One region of the Arthrobacter sp. CDRTa11 genome, then DNA from elsewhere that is predicted to be linked to it. Evidence: predicted binding sites of a transcription regulator. Region 1 holds the regulator's gene; the other holds the start of a gene.
What was found. The regulator Rex, encoded in region 1, represses fermentation and respiration genes when NADH is low (regulators of the CRP and FNR family bind a similar motif). The targets are predictions, from matches to a motif close to CTTGTGAANNNNTTCACAAG.
Positions count from the first base shown of each region.

Region 1 (3,412 bases):
ATCGCCCGGCCGGTCCGCTCCCCCGCCAACGCTCCTGCCCCCATAGCCCCTGCTCACCGTGCGAAACCATGTTCAGCGGAATACCTCTCTGGAATGACCCACTGCGGGCCCGCCCGGGGGTACGGTGGACTTAAGCCACGCTGGGGTAGGGCCAGTGAACCGATCCCGGCAGCCGTCAACAACTCGACATGCAAAGGACCGTCCATGAGCACTCCTCCTGTCCCGCCTCCGACTCCCAACGAGCCTGAGTCCGGCGGCCAGCCGCAGGCTCCGCGTTACGGCGAGAATGCGCCCCAGTTTGGTCACCCGTCGCCACAGTCCGGCGACAACGCCCCTCAGTATGGGCAGAACGCACCGCAGTATGGCCAGAACGCCCCCCAATACGGGCAGAACGCCCCACAGTACGGCCAAAACTCCCCTCAATCCGGGGACAACAGTCCGCAGTACGGGCAGAACGCGCCGCAATACGGCCAGAACCCGGCTACACCGCAGTACGGGCAGAACCCCTCACAGCCACCCGCTTACGGCCAGAACCCGCCGGCCCCCTATGGCCAGCAGCCGTATGGTCAGTCGCCCTACGGGCAGTCGCCTTATGGTCAGTACCCCTCCGAGCAGCCGCAGGGCTCAGGATCCTCCGGGGTCCCCCAGCTGGTCAATATTTCGTTCTGGCTGCTGATTGCATCCGGCGTTATCTACGTCATCTCCATGCTGATGGGCCTCGCCATGCTGGACGATCCGACAATGCGGCGCCAGTTTGAGGACGCCATGGCCAGTGGTGGCGCCGCGGGCGAAGTTGCGTTTGAAGACATCAAGGGCGTGATCGCCGGAACCCTGGTGGTGATAGCCATCATCGGCGCCGGGCTCTATGCGCTGGTGGCGTTCTTCGTCCGAAAGGGTAAGAACTGGGCCCGGATCCTGGGTACCGTCTTGGCCGCCATTTCGGTCGCCGGAGTGTTCGGCCCCCCGAGCTTCGGCACCCTGGGAACCCTGGCAGGAATCGTAGCCATTGTGTTGCTCTACCTTCCGGCAGCCGCTCCCTACTTCCGCAAGCAGCAGCCTTTCGCCAATCCGTACGGCGCACCGGGCAACCCCTACGGCCGCTAGCCTCAGCAGGCCCGCGCCCAGGCAGAGGCCCAGATAAACAGCATGACCACTCCCACGGGCGTGGATCCCGCAGCCGCTGGAAACTAGGCGGTCTGGCCCGGGGTCTGCGCCCGTTGTGCGTGGTAGGCGAGAATCTGAAGTTCGGTGGCCATGTCCACCTTCCGGAGGTTGACGCCGTCGGGGACCTGTAGCATCACGGGCGCGAAGCTCAGGATGCTGCGTACACCCGCCGCCACCACCCGGTCACAGACCGCCTGGGCAACAGCTGCCGGCAGCGCCAGGACCACCATATTGGCGCCGGTCCGTTCCAGGACTGCTTCAAGGTCTGCGACGTCGCTGACGCGCAGCCAGCCCACCTCATTGCCCACCACCATCTGGTCGGCGTCAAAGATGGCCACCACATCAAAGCCCCGGGATTCGAACCCGCCATAGCGCGCCAGGGCCTTGCCGAGGTTACCGGCACCAACAATGGCAACTTTCCAGTCGTGGGTGAGTCCCAGGGCTGCGGCAATATGACGGCTGAGGTATTGCACCTCGTACCCCACACCTCGGGTGCCGTACGAGCCAACGTGCGAAAGATCCTTGCGGAGCGTTGCCGAACTCACCCCTGAGGCTTCCGCCAGGGATTCCGAGGAAACCCTTTCGACACCCTCTGCAAGCATCGTGTTCAGGGCGCGGAGGTACAGGGTCAGCCGGGCTACGGCAGCAGGCGGGATCTGTTTTCCGGTGGCGCCCTTGTCGCCCTGGACTGCTGGGTCGCCCTGGACGGCGCCGGGAACACCCGGAGTGGCTGGAACACCCGGAACATCTGGAAGCGCGGGCACACCCGGAAGGCCGGGGGCAGCGGGGACAGCAGCAGGGGATGAATCCAGTGAAGTCACTTTCCCCTCCATCGCGTCGCGTCGTGACTCCACTCTAGAGCCCTCTCATGCGTGCCAACAAAGCTGTGCCATTGCGTGGGATCGCCTGCCTACCCGGCCATGGCGCGCTGGAGGACCCGCTCCAGCCTAAGCTCGTCGATTTTCCAGAAGTCACGCTGGATGCCATCCACCAGCACCACCGGAATTTCCTCGGCGTAACGTTCGCGCAGCTCCGGCAAGTCGTCAACCAGCTGTTCGGTCCACTCAAGTCCCAGTGACGCAGTTACCCGCCCGACGGCGTCGCGCGCTTCTGCGCACAGGTGACAGTCTGCTTTGGTGATGAGGACAACCTCCGGTTTGGCCATGGTTTAACCGTATCGCCCTTTAACTCCGACAGCGCGGCCGAGGGCGGCGCGGACGGTAGTGGCCCTGAGCATTGACTAGACTCATGCACATGCCCGAGGAGAAGTACGTCGCTGTGGTCACCCAGCCGGTCGCGATGCCGCAGACCGGCGAGGCCGCCTTCTTCGACGTCGACAACACCCTGATGAGGGGTGCCAGCCTGTTCCACGTGGCACGAAAAATGCACCAGCGCGGAGCTTTCACGTTCGTACAGGCTGCCGGATTCGCGTGGCAGCAGTTCAAGTTCGTCACCCGCGGGGAGAACATGGATGATGTCCATGCGGTCCGCGATTCCGCCCTCACCCTCGCTGCCGGCATCACGGTGGAGGACATCAAGGCCCTGGGCGAAGAGGTCTATGACGAAATGATTGCGTCCAGGATCTGGCCCGGCGCCAAGGCCCTGGCACAGCAGCACCTCCGCGTCGGACGCCGCGTGTGGCTGGTCACCGCCACGCCCATCGAGGTAGCCACCGTCATCTCCACCAGGCTTGGCCTGACCGGCGCCCTCGGAACTGTGGGCGAGGTCGCCGACGGCATGTACACCGGCCGGCTGGTGGGCGATATCCTGCACGGGTCAGCAAAGGCAGTGGCCGTCCAGGGCATCGCCGACATCGAAGGACTGGACCTCAAGCGGTGCTGGGCCTACAGCGATTCCTTCAACGACATCCCGCTGCTGACCCTGGTGGGCCACCCCGTGGCCATCAATCCGGATTCCAGGCTTAGGCGCCATGCCCGTGACAACAACTGGCCGGTCTACGACTTCCGTTCTGGCCGCCGGGCCGCCACGCTGGGGCTGAAGGCTGCAACCGCCGGTGGCGCCGTCTACGGCCTCTGGAAAGGCTTCGCCCGCATCCGCGGCCCCCGGGTTTAGGACCTATCCCACGGATCATAAGCTTGTTCGCCAATCCGAACCATGACGGTTAGGATTCGCGAACAAGGCCAGGAAGTTCGAGCAGGTAAACGAAATGCCCGCCGCCTCGGAAGGCGACGGGCATTTCTACGCTGTTCGAAGTATCTCTACTTCTTGTTACGGCGCTGGTGACGGG
Region 1 covers NZ_CP044532.1:4,155,331-4,158,742, forward strand. The annotation lists gene F8G81_RS18885 (hypothetical protein) at 205-1,104, shown strand; gene F8G81_RS18890 (redox-sensing transcriptional repressor Rex) at 1,188-1,985, opposite strand; gene F8G81_RS18895 (glutaredoxin family protein) at 2,075-2,329, opposite strand; gene F8G81_RS18900 (HAD family hydrolase) at 2,419-3,237, shown strand; gene F8G81_RS18905 (30S ribosomal protein bS22) at 3,384-3,412, opposite strand, start outside.

Region 2 (3,412 bases), 1.5 Mb from region 1:
TCAAGTTCCTCCAGGACCTCCAGGTCTTTGCCGATCATTTTGGAGATGAGGTTCATGCGGGAAAGGTCGCGGGTCATGTATTCGCCCACAAGCTTGCCGTTGCGGAGCACTGTCATGCGGTCTGAAAGTTCATAGACCTGCTCGAGGAAGTGTGACACGAAAAGGATGGCGACGCCGCGGTCACGGAGGTCCCGGATCACCCGGAAAAGCTGGTTGACTTCATCTGCGTCCAGGCTCGACGTCGGCTCGTCCAGGATCAGGACCTTGGCGTTGACTTCGACGGAGCGGGCAATGGCGATCAATTGCTGGACCGCGATGGAGTGTTCGGAAAGCAAGGAGCCCGGTTCCACATGTTCCAGGTGGAGCTGGGCCAGGACCTCACGGGTGCGGGCGCGTACGCCGCGCCAGTCGATGGAACCGCGCCGCCGTGGCTCCCGCCCCAGCATGACGTTCTCTTCAACGGTGAGGTTGGTGCAGAGATTGACTTCCTGGTAGACCGTGCTGATGCCGGCCGCCTGGGATTCGGCAGGCGTGGAGAAGTTCTTCTGCTGTCCCAGGACGGTGATGCGTCCTGAGTCAATGGTGTAGACGCCGGTCAGCGCCTTGATAAGGGTGGACTTGCCCGCCCCGTTTTCGCCCATCAGGGCATGCACCTCGCCTTGGAAAAGACGGAAGCTGACGTCGTCAAGGGCCTTGACCCCTGGGAATCCGATGGCAATGTCGGTCATCTCGACGACCGGAACGAGTTCGTTCATCCTAGGTATCTTTTCTGTGTTGATCCGTGCGGTGGCAGCGGCTGGCGTGTTTGCTGCTGCCACCGCACGGACGATCAGGTGAGCGGTAACTCAGTACTGACGGGTAGGCAGGGCCTTGATGGCCTGTTCCTGGGTGAAGGTGGTTTCTTCGGTGACTACGCGCTCGGGTACGGTTTCACCGGCGAGGACCTTCTTGGCCAGGTCCATGAGCTGGGTGCCCAGCAGCGGGCTGCACTCGACGATGTAGTTGATCTTGCCGGTGCTCAGGGCGGTCATGCCGTCCTTGACGGCGTCGATGGTGATGATCTTGATGTCCTTGCCCGGGACCTTGCCGGCGGCTTCGATGGCTTCGATTGCGCCGAGGCCTTCGTCATCGTTGTGGGCGAAGACAACGTCGATGTCCGGGTTGTTCTTCAGGAAGGCTTCCATGACCTGCTTGCCGCCGCTGCGGGTGAAGTCGCCGCTCTGGGAGGCGATGATCTTCAGTTTCGGGTCGGCCTTGATGGCAGCTTCGAAGCCTTCCTTGCGGTCGTTGGCGGGGGCTGAGCCGGTGGTGCCCTGGATTTCGACGATGTTGACGGTGTCGGTGGCCGCCTTCGATTCGGCTACCAGCCATTCGCCGGCCTTTTTGCCTTCGAGGACAAAGTCGGAGCCGAGGAAGGTCTTGTAGAGGGACTTGTCGGCCGAGTCCACTGCGCGGTCCGTGAGGATGACCGGGATCTTGGCGTCCTTGGCTTCCTTCAGCACGGTGTCCCAACCGGATTCAACCACGGGGGAGAAAGCGATGACGTCCACTTTCTGCTGGATGTAGGACCGGATGGCCTTGATCTGGTTTTCCTGCTTCTGTTGGGCGTCGGAGAACTTCAGCTCGATCCCGGCTTCCTTGGCGGATTCCTGGACCGACTTGGTGTTCGCGCTGCGCCAGCCGCTTTCTGCGCCGACCTGGGCAAAGCCCATCACAATCTTCTTGTCTGCGTCCCCGCCGGTGCTGGCGGCCTGGGTGCCGCCGCCGCATGCGGTCAGGGCGAGGGCTGATGCGGCCATGACCGCGACTAAAGTTTTTTTGAACACGATGGTCCTCCCGGAAGCGTGAATTACAGGCAGGCGGGAGTTTCTGACACCGCCATTGCTGCAAGTGAGCTGCTGCTCTGCCAGCAAGTGTGAACGCTAACAATCTGCGCGTCAAGTGCCATTGGTCACAATTTGGACACGCGGTTTCACGTAGAGTCGCTGGCATAGCAAGGCCGGACCCCGGCGACTGGTGGGCCCTTCGCGGGTCCCCGACTGCCAGTTCCAGGCAGCCCTTGCTTCTGCTGTCGGAAGGAGTTTGTCGTGGCGGAACCATGAGCCACTCCCGCCCGCGAAGGTGGAATGGTGGCCTGGTGGAACAGTTCGCAGCCCTGCCTTGACGCTGCTCGTGTTAGCGTTCACAATTAGTACTAGTCCTTTCCTTTCCAACGTAGGTAAAAGAGGTCCCCGCCTCTTCCTTTGGAGGCATCTTATGCAAAGCAATACACCTGATCTTTCCCACGAATCCGGCGCGGAGAACTACGTCATCGGCGTTGATTACGGCACTCTGTCCGGCCGGGCCCTGGTGGTTCGCGTACGGGACGGCAAGGAGCTGGGTAGCGGCGTTTACGACTACCCCCACGCTGTGGTCACAGACGCGCTCCCCGAGGACGTGGCTGGCGACGGTGAGGAAAAAAGCGTCCGGCTTCCCGGCGAATGGGCACTTCAAGTACCCAACGATTACCGGGACGTGCTTCGGTACGCAGTTCCGGCCGCGATCGCAGACGCGGGAATTGACCCTGCCGGCGTCGTCGGAATCGCCACGGACTTCACCGCCTGCACCATGGTGCCCGTCAAGTCCGACGGCACCCCGCTGAACGAGCTGGAGGGTTTCGCCAACCGGCCGCACGCCTACGTCAAACTGTGGCGCCACCACGCGGCCCAGCCCCAGGCAGACCGGATCAACACGCTTGCAGCGGAGCGCGGGGAGGACTGGCTGCCACGCTACGGCGGGCTCATCTCCTCTGAATGGGAGTTTGCCAAGGGCCTTCAGCTGCTGGAGGAGGACCCCGAAGCCTACGCCGAGATGGACCACTGGGTGGAGGCCGCGGACTGGATCGTGTGGCAGTTGTGCGGCAAGTATGTCCGCAACGCCTGCACCGCCGGCTACAAGGGCATCTACCAGGACGGCCGGTACCCGTCGGAGGATTTCCTGGCGGCGCTCAACCCCCAATTCAAGGACTTTGTCAGCACCAAGCTGGAGCACACCATCGGCCGCCTGGGCGACGCCGCAGGTTACCTGACGGCGGAAGCGGCGGCCTGGACCGGGCTGCCGGAAGGCATTGCAGTTGCCGTAGGCAACGTGGACGCGCATGTCACCGCGCCTGCCGCCCGCGCCGTTGACTCCGGCCAGCTGGTTGCCATCATGGGAACCTCCACCTGCCACGTCATGAACGGCACCGAACTGCATGAAGTTCCTGGCATGTGCGGGGTTGTTGACGGAGGTATCGTGGACGGGCTCTGGGGCTACGAAGCCGGTCAGTCCGGCGTCGGGGACATTTTTGGCTGGTTCACCAAGTACGGTGTGCCGCCGGAATACCACCAGGCAGCGGAAGCAGCAGGGCTGGGCATCCACGAATACCTCACCG
Region 2 covers NZ_CP044532.1:457,627-461,038, forward strand. The annotation lists gene F8G81_RS02115 (sugar ABC transporter ATP-binding protein) at 1-755, opposite strand, end outside; gene F8G81_RS02120 (ABC transporter substrate-binding protein) at 846-1,799, opposite strand; gene araB (ribulokinase) at 2,257-3,412, shown strand, end outside.
Region 2: araB (ribulokinase) is a predicted target of Rex. The motif match lies at 2,170-2,189, and genes of this name have one in related genera.